Regions from separate parts of the Streptomyces sp. CA-179760 genome, predicted to be linked through region 1. Evidence: predicted binding sites of a transcription regulator. Region 1 holds the regulator's gene; each other region holds the start of a gene.
What was found. Region 1 encodes HrcA, which represses chaperone genes, less so after heat shock. Its sites were predicted from a motif close to TTNGCACTCNGNNNNNCNGAGTGCNAA; they were not measured.
Positions count from the first base shown of each region.

Region 1 (4,087 bases):
GTGGATCTCGACGTAGAGATCACCGGCGGGACCGCCACCGGGCCCGACCTCGCCCTCGCCGGCGAGCTGGATGCGCGTGCCGTTGTCGACACCCGCGGGGATCTTCACGGTCAGGGTCCGCCGGGAGCGGACGCGGCCGTCACCGGCGCACTCCGGGCACGGCGTCGGCACCACGGTCCCGAAGCCCTGGCACTGCGGGCAGGGCCGGGACGTCATGACCTGGCCGAGGAACGACCGGGTGACCTGCGACACCTCACCGCGGCCGCGGCACATGTCACACGTCTGCGCGCTCGTCCCCGGCGCGGCGCCCTCGCCGCTGCAGGTGTTGCAGACGATGGCCGTGTCGACCTGGATGTCCTTGGTCGTACCGAACGCGGCCTCGTCGAGCTCGATCTCGATACGGATCATGGCGTCCTGGCCGCGGCGGGTGCGCGAGCGCGGACCGCGCTGCGACGCCGTGCCGAAGAACGCGTCCATGATGTCGGAGAAGTTCCCGAAGCCACCGGCTCCGAAGCCGCCCGCGCCGCCGCCGGCGGCCTGCGAGAGCGGGTCGCCGCCGAGGTCGTAGACCTGCTTCTTCTGCGGGTCCGACAACACCTCGTAAGCGGCGTTGATCTCCTTGAACCGCTCCTGGGTCTTCGGATCGGGGTTGACGTCCGGGTGCAGCTCGCGTGCGAGCCGCCGGAAGGCCTTCTTGATCTCTTCCTGCGACGCGTCGCGGCGCACGCCGAGTACGGCGTAGTAGTCCGTGGCCACTACGACTCCGCCAGGATCTGTCCGACGTACCGTGCCACTGCGCGTACCGCTCCCATCGTTCCCGGGTAGTCCATGCGGGTCGGTCCGACCACGCCGAGCTTGGCGACTGCCTCGCCGCCCGAACCGTAGCCGACCGACACGACGGACGTGGAGTTGAGTCCTTCGTGGGCGTTCTCATGACCGATACGTACGGTCACGCCCGGATCCTGCGCCTCGCCGAGCAGCTTGAGGAGCACGACCTGCTCCTCGAGTGCCTCCAGCACCGGCCGGATCACCAGGGGAAAGTCATGCCCGAAGCGGGTGAGATTGGCGGTGCCGCCGATCATCAGCCGCTCCTCGTTCTCCTCGACGAGCGTCTCCAGAAGCGTGGAGAGCACCATGGAAACCGTACCCCGGTCCTCGTGCTCGAACGCCTCCGGCAGATCCTCCACCAAACTCGGCACATCCGCGAAACGGCGGTTCGCGACACGGCTGTTGAGCCGTGCGCGCAGATCCGCGAGCGATGCCTCGCCGAAGGGCGCCACGCAGTCGACCACGCGCTGCTCGACCCGCCCGGTGTCCGTGATCAGCACGAGCATCAGACGCGCGGGCGCGAGGGAGAGCAACTCCACATGCCGCACGGTCGACCGGGTCAGCGACGGGTACTGCACGACGGCCACCTGGCGCGTGAGCTGCGCGAGCAGCCGTACCGTACGCGCCACGACGTCGTCGAGGTCTACGGCGCCCTCGAGGAAGTTCTGGATCGCGCGCCGCTCCGGCGCGGTCATCGGCTTGACGCCGGCCAGCTTGTCCACGAACAGCCGGTAGCCCTTGTCGGTGGGGATGCGCCCGGCACTGGTGTGCGGCTGGGCGATGTATCCCTCGTCCTCGAGGGCCGCCATGTCGTTGCGGACGGTGGCCGGGGAGACGCCGAGGCTGTGCCGCTCGGTGAGGGCCTTGGAGCCGACGGGCTCCTCGGTGCCGACGTAGTCCTGGACGATGGCGCGGAGCACCTGAAGCCTGCGTTCACTGAGCATCGCGCACACCTCCAGATGTCGTCCGTGCTGCCCTGCCTGTCGTGGCCTGGCACTCTGCGCGTGCGAGTGCCAGCATTCCCCGGCCCAGTGTACGGCGGTGGGGTGCACCCCCGGCAAGGCTGGTCGTGCGCTGTCGTGCCCGCGACGGGTGTCACCGCTAGCGTCGCCGTATGACGGTGACTTGGGAAGAGCTCGGGTGGGTACGGGTGGCCGCCGGGGTGGGCCGGTGCCGGCTTCCGGTGTGGGACTGCACGGCGGGACTGGTCGCCGGTGAGGGCGCGGTCCTCATGATCGACGCGGGGTCCAGCCCGGCCGAGGGCGCGCGGTTGCGCTCGCAGGCGCGGTCGCTCACCGGTCATCGTGTGACGCATCTCGCGCTGACCCACCCCCACTTCGACCACGTTTTCGGCGCGGCGGCCTTCCCGGAGGCGGAGGTGTTCGGCGCGGTGGGCGTGGATTCGGTCCTCACCCGCGTGCGTGACCGCGAGGAGCTGCGCGCGGACGCGGTGCGCAACGGCCTGGCGGCGCCTGTCGCGCGGGAGTCGGCGGACCGGCTGGTCCCGCCCCGCCATCTGGTCTCCGGCGAGTGGACGCTCGACCTGGGCGGCGGCCGCCAGGTGCTGCTGGCGAACGTGGGCCCGGGGCACACCGCGCACGACCTGGTGGTGCTGGTGCCGGGCGATCCGGAGGTGGTGTTCTGCGGCGACCTGGTCGAGGAGTCCGGCGAGCCCCAGGCGGGCCCCGACGCCGTGCCGTCGCACTGGCCGGCCGCGCTGGACCGGCTGCTGGATCTGGGCGGTGAGGACGCGCTGTACGTGCCCGGTCACGGAGCGGTGGTGGACGCGGCGTTCGTCCGGGCCCAGCGGGACGCGCTGGCCGCGCGTTTCGGCGTGTCGCGGTGATCGCCGTTCGCCTTCTCCTATCGTCATTCGAATGCGCCAGTACTCCGCCGACCTGACCCCACCGTGGAAGAAGCCGAAGCCGGTGCCCGAGGTTCCGGCGGATCCGGGCCTGGTGGTCGAGGAGGCCGGGAGTGGCTTCTGCGGCGCGGTGATCCGCTGCGAGGCGGGCACAGTGACGCTGGAGGACCGCTTCGGCAAGCACCGGGTGTTCCCGATGGAGCCGCGCGGCTTCCTGCTGGAGGGCAGGGTGGTGACGCTGGTCCGCCCGTCGTTCGGCCCCGCCCGCCCCACGCGCACCGCCTCCGGTTCGGTGGCCGTCCCCGGCGCACGCGCGCGTGTCGCCCGCGCCGGCCGCATCTACGTCGAGGGCCGGCACGACGCCGAGCTGGTCGAGAGGGTGTGGGGCGACGACCTGCGCATCGAGGGCGTGGTCGTGGAGTACCTGGAGGGCGTCGACGACCTGCCGTCGATCGTGGCCGAATTCGCACCCGGCCCGGACGCGCGGTTGGGCGTCCTGGTGGACCACCTCGTGCCGGGCTCCAAGGAGTGGCGCATCGCGCAGTCGGTGACGAGTGAGCACGCCCTGGTGGTGGGCCACCCGTACATCGACATCTGGGAAGCGGTGAAGCCGACGTCCCTGGGCTTCCAGTCCTGGCCCAGGGTCCCGCGCGGCCAGGACTGGAAGACGGGCGTGTGCCGCTCCCTGGGCTGGCCGCCCAACACGGGCGCGGCCTGGCAGCGAATCCTCTCGGGGGTCCGCTCCTACAAGGACCTGGAGCCGGAGCTGCTGGGCAGGGTCGAGGAACTGATCGACTTCGTAACGGCCTAGCCGCGCACATGCGCGCCGCCCCAGCCGCGGGCATGCGTGCCGCCCCAGCCGCGGGCATACGTGCCGCCCCAGCTGCGGGCATGCGTGCCGCTAGGGGCGGCACGGGTGGGCGCGGCCGCACCCCGCTACGCCGGGCTGCGCAACGCCCCGACCTCAGCACCGACCCCGAGCACCTCAGTCCACGAGATCCCGAACCACCCCATCCGCCAGCAACCGCCCACGCAGGGTCAACACCGCACGCCCCTGCTCATACGGCCCTTCCTGAAGCAACCCCTCCGACAGCGCCCCGCGCGACGCGGCAAGCCCCTCCTCCCGCAGCAACGCCAACGGCACCCCCTCCCGCAGCCGCAGCTCCAGCAGAATCCGCTCGACCCGCCGGTCCTCCTCCGACAGCACCTCACGCCCGGCCCCAGGCGACCGCCCCACCGCCAGCGCCCCCGCATAAGCCCCCGGATGCTTGACGTTCCACCACCGGACGCCCCCCACATGGCTGTGCGCCCCCGGCCCGGCCCCCCACCAGTCGGCCCCCCGCCAGTACAGCTCGTTGTGCAGACACCGCCCGGCCTCCGAGGTCGCCCAGTTGG
Region 1 is NZ_JBNJLZ010000001.1:3,197,670-3,201,756, forward strand. Features, by position in the region: gene dnaJ (molecular chaperone DnaJ) at 1-756, opposite strand, end outside; gene hrcA (heat-inducible transcriptional repressor HrcA) at 756-1,772, opposite strand; gene ACQEV8_RS14340 (MBL fold metallo-hydrolase) at 1,943-2,674, shown strand; gene ACQEV8_RS14345 (DUF3097 domain-containing protein) at 2,706-3,503, shown strand; gene hemW (radical SAM family heme chaperone HemW) at 3,678-4,087, opposite strand, start outside.

Region 2 (4,087 bases), 1.2 Mb from region 1:
CGACAATCTGGCGCGTGAGCTCGGTGTCGACGCCGGCAAGCTCTTCGTCAAGGACGATTCCGGCAACCCGACGCACTCCTTCAAGGACCGCGTCGTCGCCCAGGCCCTGGAGGCCGCCCGCGCCTTCGGCTTCACCACCCTGTCCTGCTCCTCCACCGGCAACCTCGCCGGTGCGGTGGGTGCCGCCGCGGCCCGCGCCGGGTTCCGCTCGTGCGTGTTCATCCCGCACGACCTGGAGCAGGGCAAGGTCGTCATGGCCGCGATCTACGGCGGCGAGCTCGTCGGCATCGAGGGCAACTACGACGACGTGAACCGCTTCTGCTCCGAGCTGATCGGCGACCCGGCCGGTGAGGGCTGGGGCTTCGTCAACGTCAACCTGCGGCCGTACTACGCCGAGGGCTCCAAGACGCTGGCGTACGAGATCTGCGAGCAGCTCGGCTGGCAGCTCCCGGACCAGCTCGTGGTGCCGATCGCCTCCGGCTCGCAGCTCACGAAGATCGACAAGGGGCTGCAGGAGCTGATCAAGCTCGGTCTGGTCGAGGACAAGCCGTACAAGATCTTCGGTGCGCAGGCCGAGGGCTGCTCGCCGGTGTCGACGGCGTTCAAGGCCGGCCACGACGTCGTACGTCCCCAGAAGCCGGACACCATCGCCAAGTCGCTGGCGATCGGGAACCCGGCGGACGGTCCGTACGTGCTCGACATCGCGCGGCGTACGGGCGGTGCGGTGGAGGACGTGAACGACGAGCAGGTCGTCGAGGCGATCAAGCTGCTCGCACGGACCGAGGGTGTGTTCGCGGAGACCGCGGGTGGGGTGACGGTGGGTGTGACGAAGAAGCTGCTCGAGAGCGGGCTGCTCGACCCTGCCAAGACCACGGTTGTCCTCAACACGGGCGATGGTCTGAAGACGCTGGACGCGGTGGCGGGCACGGGGCTGACCGCGACCATTCGTCCCAGCCTTGATTCGTTCCGTGAGGCCGGGCTCGTCTGAGCAGCGTTGTTCGCTGCGGGCCGGTGGGGGCTGGTCGCGCCCACGCGGCGGAGCCGCAAATCGATACAGCCCCGCGCCCCTAGAGCAGGTGCGATACCCCAATCGGAGGTTTGAAAGTCATGAGCGTTACCGTCCGCATCCCCACCATCCTGCGCACCTACACCGGCGGCAAGGCCGAGGTCGCCGCCGAGGGCGCGAACCTCGGTGAGGTCATCGCCGACCTGGAGAAGAACCACACCGGGATCGCCGCCCGGGTGCTGGACGACCAGGGCAAGCTGCGCCGGTTCGTCAACGTGTACGTCAATGACGACGACGTGCGGTTCGAGCAGGGTCTCGAGACGGCGACGCCGGACGGTGCCGGTGTGTCGATCATTCCGGCCGTCGCCGGTGGCTGAACCGGTCGACCGGCTTGATTATTACCATCGGTAACGGCCGTCACTGAGCGTTCATCGAATTGCCCCCTCCGTGAGAGAAGCGGAGGGGGCAATTCTGTGTGGTTGAGCGCGGTACAGTTGGGGAACGCGATCCCGATCCCCTGATCGGGCACCCTGAATTCCTGCCGCGGGCCCGACAAGATGTAGCCAAAGTGTGTGTGCCTTTCGCGGCTTTTGTTCCCTTTATGTGGCCCGACTTGCCCTGAAGTCGCACGAATTCTCCCCACATTCCGGATCCCGCGCGTCCAGAATTCTCGTCCGATTGACCTGTTGCAGAGGGCAGTTGGACAGATACATTCGGCCGCGGTCGACGCGTTCCGGCGCACGCCCCCAATCCGTGGGGGGTGAGGTCTGACCCGGATCCGCGAAGTGCGGGTCTGTGCAAGGGCCAGTAATAGGGGAGTTAGGCATGGCTCAGGGCACCGTCAAGTGGTTCAACGCGGAGAAGGGGTACGGCTTCATCGCGGTCGACGGTGGTGCGGATGTATTCGTCCACTACAGCGCGATTCAGATGGACGGCTACCGCACCCTTGAAGAGGGTCAGCGGGTCGAGTTCGAGATCTCGCAGGGCCAGAAGGGTCCACAGGCCGACATGGTTCGCGTCGCTGCCTGAACGCGCACCACGACCAACGCTTCAAGCGATCGGTCTTCTCTGAAGGGCCCGTACCCCCGGGGTACGGGCCCTTCGGCCTGTTCGAAAGCCCTGCCGGGTGCCGTTCGCGGGTGGCTGAGCGCCCCGCCCGATCCCCGAGAGGCGCTTGCACTCGCCATGCCCGAGTGCTAATCATTGCGTTAGCACTCTGAAGGTGAGAGTGACAACGTAAGGACCGGGTCGGTGAGGCCCGCAGGCCGGGTGGGGAAGGAACCACAAGGCTGGCGAGCCGTCCGTCGCGGGCGCGGGCGCGGTCCGAAGTAATCACCCCCAGTCCTGGAGGGACCACTTCACATGGCCAAGATCATCGCGTTCGACGAGGAGGCGCGGCGCGGCCTCGAGCGCGGCATGAACCAGCTCGCGGACGCCGTCAAGGTGACGCTCGGCCCCAAGGGCCGCAACGTCGTCCTCGAGAAGAAGTGGGGCGCCCCCACGATCACCAACGATGGTGTCTCCATCGCCAAGGAGATCGAGCTCGAGGACCCGTACGAGAAGATCGGCGCCGAGCTGGTCAAGGAAGTCGCCAAGAAGACGGACGACGTCGCCGGTGACGGTACGACCACCGCGACCGTTCTCGCCCAGGCCCTGGTCAAGGAGGGCCTGCGCAACGTAGCCGCCGGCGCCAACCCGATGGCCCTCAAGCGTGGCATCGAGCGCGCCGTCGAGGCCGTCTCCGCCGCCCTGCTGGAGCAGGCGAAGGACGTCGAGACCAAGGAGCAGATCGCTTCCACGGCCTCCATCTCCGCCGCCGACACCCAGATCGGCGAGCTCATCGCCGAGGCGATGGACAAGGTCGGCAAGGAAGGCGTCATCACCGTCGAGGAGTCCCAGACCTTCGGTCTGGAGCTGGAGCTCACCGAGGGTATGCGCTTCGACAAGGGCTACATCTCGGCGTACTTCGCCACCGACATGGAGCGTATGGAGGCCGTCCTCGACGACCCGTACATCCTGATCGCCAACTCGAAGATCAGCAACGTCAAGGACCTGCTGCCGCTCCTCGAGAAGGTCATGCAGTCGGGCAAGCCGCTGCTGATCATCGCCGAGGACGTCGAGGGCGAGGCCCTGTCGACCCTGGTCGTCAACAAGATCCGCGGCACCTTCAAGTCCGTCGCCGTCAAGGCCCCGGGCTTCGGCGACCGCCGCAAGGCGATGCTGCAGGACATCGGCATCCTCACGGGCGGCGAGGTGATCTCCGAGGAGGTCGGCCTCAAGCTGGAGAACGCCACGGTCGACCTGCTGGGCAAGGCCCGCAAGGTGGTCATCACCAAGGACGAGACGACCATCGTCGACGGTGCCGGCTCGACCGACCAGGTCAACGGCCGCGTCAACCAGATCCGCGCCGAGATCGAGAACAGCGACTCGGACTACGACCGCGAGAAGCTGCAGGAGCGCCTGGCGAAGCTCGCCGGCGGCGTCGCGGTCATCAAGGCCGGTGCCGCCACCGAGGTGGAGCTCAAGGAGCGCAAGCACCGCATCGAGGACGCCGTGCGCAACGCCAAGGCGGCCGTCGAGGAGGGCATCGTCGCCGGTGGTGGCGTGGCGCTGATCCAGGCCGCCTCCGTCTTCGAGAAGCTGGACCTCGAGGGTGACGAGGCGACCGGCGCCAACGCCGTGAAGCTCGCGCTGGAGGCCCCGCTCAAGCAGATCGCCGTCAACGGTGGTCTCGAGGGTGGCGTCGTCGTGGAGAAGGTCCGCAACCTCCAGGTCGGCCACGGCCTGAACGCCGCGACCGGTGAGTACGTCGACATGATCGCCGAAGGCATCATCGACCCGGCGAAGGTGACCCGTTCCGCTCTGCAGAACGCCGCCTCCATCGCCGCGCTGTTCCTCACCACCGAGGCCGTCATCGCCGACAAGCCGGAGAAGGCCGCCGCGCCCGCCGGTGGCGGTATGCCGGGCGGTGACATGGACTTCTGATCGACCTCCTGGGATTCCCCGGGTCGATCAACGGTCTTGCCGAGGGCGGCACTCCCTGTTCCGGGTTTCCGGCAGGGGGTGCCGCCCTCGGGCGTG
Region 2 is NZ_JBNJLZ010000001.1:4,406,250-4,410,336, reverse strand. Features, by position in the region: gene thrC (threonine synthase) at 1-988, shown strand, start outside; gene ACQEV8_RS19695 (MoaD/ThiS family protein) at 1,108-1,383, shown strand; gene ACQEV8_RS19690 (cold-shock protein) at 1,832-2,035, shown strand; gene groL (chaperonin GroEL) at 2,369-3,991, shown strand.
Region 2: a site for HrcA is predicted at 2,180-2,206, ahead of groL (chaperonin GroEL). Genes of this name have one in related genera too.

Region 3 (4,087 bases), 2.7 Mb from region 1:
GATCCGGCATCATGCGAGCAGTCGTACAAAATGACAAAAGACGGGCAACTGGCGGCGTACGCATCGGACTCGTCGTGCTCGCCCTCGCCGCCATCGCCTCGGGCTGCGCGCAGCCGGACGGCACCCAGGTCGCCCCGGCCGGCGGCCAGCAGCCCCTCGACGCGCCCCCGGCCCGCGCGCTCGACTCCTATGCCACCAAGCTGCGTGCCGCACACGCCGCCCGCATCGCCGCGGCGCACCGCTGGGGACTGCGAAGGGTCCCGCTGGCTGCGCCGCCGGCTCCCGGGAAGAAGCCCAGGATCAGGACCCGCGAGGGCTTCGAGGTGAACGGCCACCGGGAGCTGGACCTCCCGCCCGTCTTCACCACGGTCCCCACCCGGGACAAGGTCGTCTTCCTCACCATCGACGACGGCGCCGAGAAGGACCCGGAGTTCCTGCGGATGATGAGCGACCTGGACGTCCCGTACACCGCCTTCCTCAGCGGCTACCTGGTGAAGGACGACGACCGCTACTTCCGGCAGATGCAGTCCAGGGGCGTGGTCCTGAACAACCACACCCTCTGGCACCGCTACATGCCGGGTCTGTCGTACCGCGCGCAGCGGCGCGAGATCTGCGGCATGCAGCGCTTCATCGAGAGGCGCTACGGCACCCGCCCCACCCTCTTCCGCCCGCCCTTCGGCAGCTACGACAGGGCGACCCTGCGCGCCGCCAAGGCCTGCGGCATCGAGTACGCCCCCCTCTGGAACGCGGAGGTCTTCGCCGACCACTGGGAGTACCGCGCGGCGGACCGGAGGCTGCGCCGGGGCGACATCGTCCTCAGCCACTTCCGGGGGCGCGGGCAGTGGAAGGGCGCGATGCCCGACATGATCCGCCGCTTCCTGAACAAGGTCACGACCGAGGGATACGCGGTGGGGCGGCTGGAGGACTACCTGTGAGGCGGCGCCCGGTCGCGGCCGCGTTGTGTGCGGGCCTGCTCCTGCTGGCCGGCTGCGGCGGGGCGGCTGAGCGGGCGGGAGCGGACGGCCGGGGCCAGGACCCGACACCCGCGGCCGGCCCCCTCGCGCGTCCGGCGCGCCTGCCGCCCGTCGTGGACCGGATCCGCACCCGCGACCCGGTCGTCTTCCTGACCTACGACGACGGCGCCGAACGCGACCCCGCCTTCGCCGGCCTCGTCCGCGAACGGCGGCTCCCGGTCACCCTGTTCCTCACGGACAGCGTCGCCGGGCCCGGCTACGGCCATCTGGCCCGGCTGCGCGCGGTCGGCGTGTCCCTCCAGAACCACACCCTCGACCACCCCGCCCTGCGCGGCCTGCCCTACGCCGGCCAGCGCGCCGAGATCTGCGGCCAGCAGCACAAACTCCGCACCCGCTTCGGCGTCCGCCCCCACCTCTTCCGCCCGCCCTACGGCACGTACGACAGGACGACCCTGCGCGCCGCCGCCGACTGCGGCATCACGGCGGTCGTCCGCTGGCGGGCCGCCCTGTCCGCCGATGGCGAACTGACGTACCCCCATGGCGAGCCCCGCCTGCGCCCAGGCGACATCATCACCGTGCCCTCGGAGGGGACGGATGCCCTGACGCCGACGGAACGGACCGTGCGGCTGCTGGGGGAGATCGAGGGGAAGGGCTGCGGGTGGGGCGGCTGGAGGACTACCTCTGAGGCGGACCGATCGCCGACGCGCCGCCGGCAATTAGCAGTCCGCTTGACCGAGTGCTAATCACGGTCATAGTCTCGGCTCTGGCACTCACCACTGGAGAGTGCCAACACAGCGACGGGCAGGTCCGGCACCCGCGACGACGGATCCACCTGGTCGCCACCTCAGACAGTTAACCCCGTGAGATCTCCGAAGGGGGAGGTCGGATCGTGACGACCACCAGCTCCAAGGTTGCCATCAAGCCGCTCGAGGACCGCATTGTGGTCCAGCCGCTCGACGCCGAGCAGACCACCGCCTCTGGCCTGGTCATCCCGGACACCGCCAAGGAGAAGCCCCAGGAGGGCGTCGTCCTGGCCGTGGGCCCGGGCCGCTTCGAGGACGGTAACCGTCTTCCGCTCGACGTCTCCGTCGGCGATGTCGTGCTCTACAGCAAGTACGGCGGCACCGAGGTGAAGTACAACGGCGAGGAGTACCTCGTCCTCTCGGCTCGCGACGTGCTCGCGATCGTCGAGAAGTAATTCACCCCGCATTACCAGCATTGCAGTGAACTGCGCCCCTGGCCCCGCGATCTTATGAAGCCGGGCGTCGGGGGCGCGGTTCGTTTCACCCACATTTTCCGAGAGGGCTGAACCGCTCCCATGGCGAAGATCCTGAAGTTCGACGAGGACGCCCGTCGCGCCCTCGAGCGCGGCGTCAACAAGCTTGCCGACACGGTCAAGGTGACGATCGGCCCCAAGGGCCGCAACGTCGTCATCGACAAGAAGTTCGGTGCCCCCACCATCACCAACGACGGCGTGACCATCGCCCGTGAGGTAGAGGTCGAGGACCCGTACGAGAACCTCGGTGCCCAGCTGGTCAAGGAGGTGGCGACCAAGACCAACGACATCGCGGGTGACGGTACGACCACCGCGACCGTGCTCGCCCAGGCGCTCGTGCGCGAGGGCCTGAAGAACGTCGCCGCCGGTGCCTCCCCGGCCGCCCTGAAGAAGGGCATCGACGCCGCGGTCAAGGCCGTGTCCGAGGAGCTCCTCGCGACCGCCCGCCCGATCGACGAGAAGTCCGACATCGCCGCCGTCGCCGGTCTGTCCGCCCAGGACCAGCAGGTCGGCGAGCTCATCGCCGAGGCGATGGACAAGGTCGGCAAGGACGGTGTCATCACCGTCGAGGAGTCCAACACCTTCGGTCTGGAGCTGGACTTCACCGAGGGCATGGCCTTCGACAAGGGTTACCTGTCGCCGTACTTCGTGACGGACCAGGAGCGCATGGAAGCCGTCCTGGACGACCCGTACGTCCTCATCACGCAGGGCAAGATCTCCGCCATCGCGGACCTGCTGCCGCTGCTGGAGAAGGTCATCCAGGCCAACGCCTCCAAGCCGCTGCTGATCATCGCCGAGGACGTCGACGGCGAGGCGCTGTCCACCCTCGTCGTGAACAAGATCCGCGGCACCTTCAACGCCGTCGCCGTGAAGGCCCCCGGCTTCGGCGACCGCCGCAAGGCCATGCTGCAGGACCTCGCGGTCCTCACCGGCGCCACGGTCGTCTCCGAGGAGGTCGGCCTCAAGCTCGACCAGGTCGGCCTGGACGTCCTCGGCTCCGCCCGCCGCATCACCGTCACCAAGGACGACACCACGGTCGTCGACGGCGCCGGCAACAAGGACGACGTGCAGGGCCGCGTCGCCCAGATCAAGGCCGAGATCGAGTCCACCGACTCCGACTGGGACCGCGAGAAGCTCCAGGAGCGCCTCGCGAAGCTGGCCGGCGGCGTGTGCGTCATCCGCGTCGGTGCCGCCACCGAGGTCGAGCTCAAGGAGCGCAAGCACCGTCTGGAGGACGCCATCTCCGCGACCCGCGCCGCGGTCGAGGAGGGCATCGTCTCCGGTGGCGGCTCCGCGCTCGTCCACGCGGTGAAGGTCCTCGAGGGCAACCTCGGCAAGACCGGCGACGAGGCCACCGGTGTCGCCGTCGTCCGCAAGGCCGCCGTCGAGCCGCTGCGCTGGATCGCCGAGAACGCCGGCCTGGAGGGCTACGTCATCACCTCCAAGGTCGCCGAGCTCGACAAGGGCCAGGGCTTCAACGCCGCCACCGGCGAGTACGGCGACCTGGTCAAGGCCGGCGTCATCGACCCGGTCAAGGTCACCCGCTCCGCCCTGGAGAACGCCGCCTCCATCGCCTCCCTCCTCCTCACGACCGAGACCCTGGTCGTCGAGAAGAAGGAAGAGGAGGAGCCGGCCGCCGCGGGCCACGGCCACGGCCACTCCCACTGAGGCACCGACCTCGTAGCAGAAGCCCCCGTTCCGCCCAGGCGGACGGGGGCTTCTCCCGTTCGTACGGTGGGGTCACAGCTCCAGCGGATCGAGCACCCCGAGCTGCTGCATCAGCCCCAGCCGGTCGTACTCCCACCAGCCCTCGGCGAGCTTCCCGTCCGGCGTGCAC
Region 3 is NZ_JBNJLZ010000001.1:5,917,007-5,921,093, forward strand. Features, by position in the region: gene ACQEV8_RS27070 (polysaccharide deacetylase family protein) at 12-935, shown strand; partial or broken gene ACQEV8_RS27075 (polysaccharide deacetylase family protein) at 932-1,659, shown strand; gene groES (co-chaperone GroES) at 1,864-2,172, shown strand; gene groL (chaperonin GroEL) at 2,293-3,918, shown strand; gene ACQEV8_RS27090 (ester cyclase) at 3,991-4,087, opposite strand, start outside.
Region 3: a site for HrcA is predicted at 1,691-1,717, ahead of groES (co-chaperone GroES). Genes of this name have one in related genera too.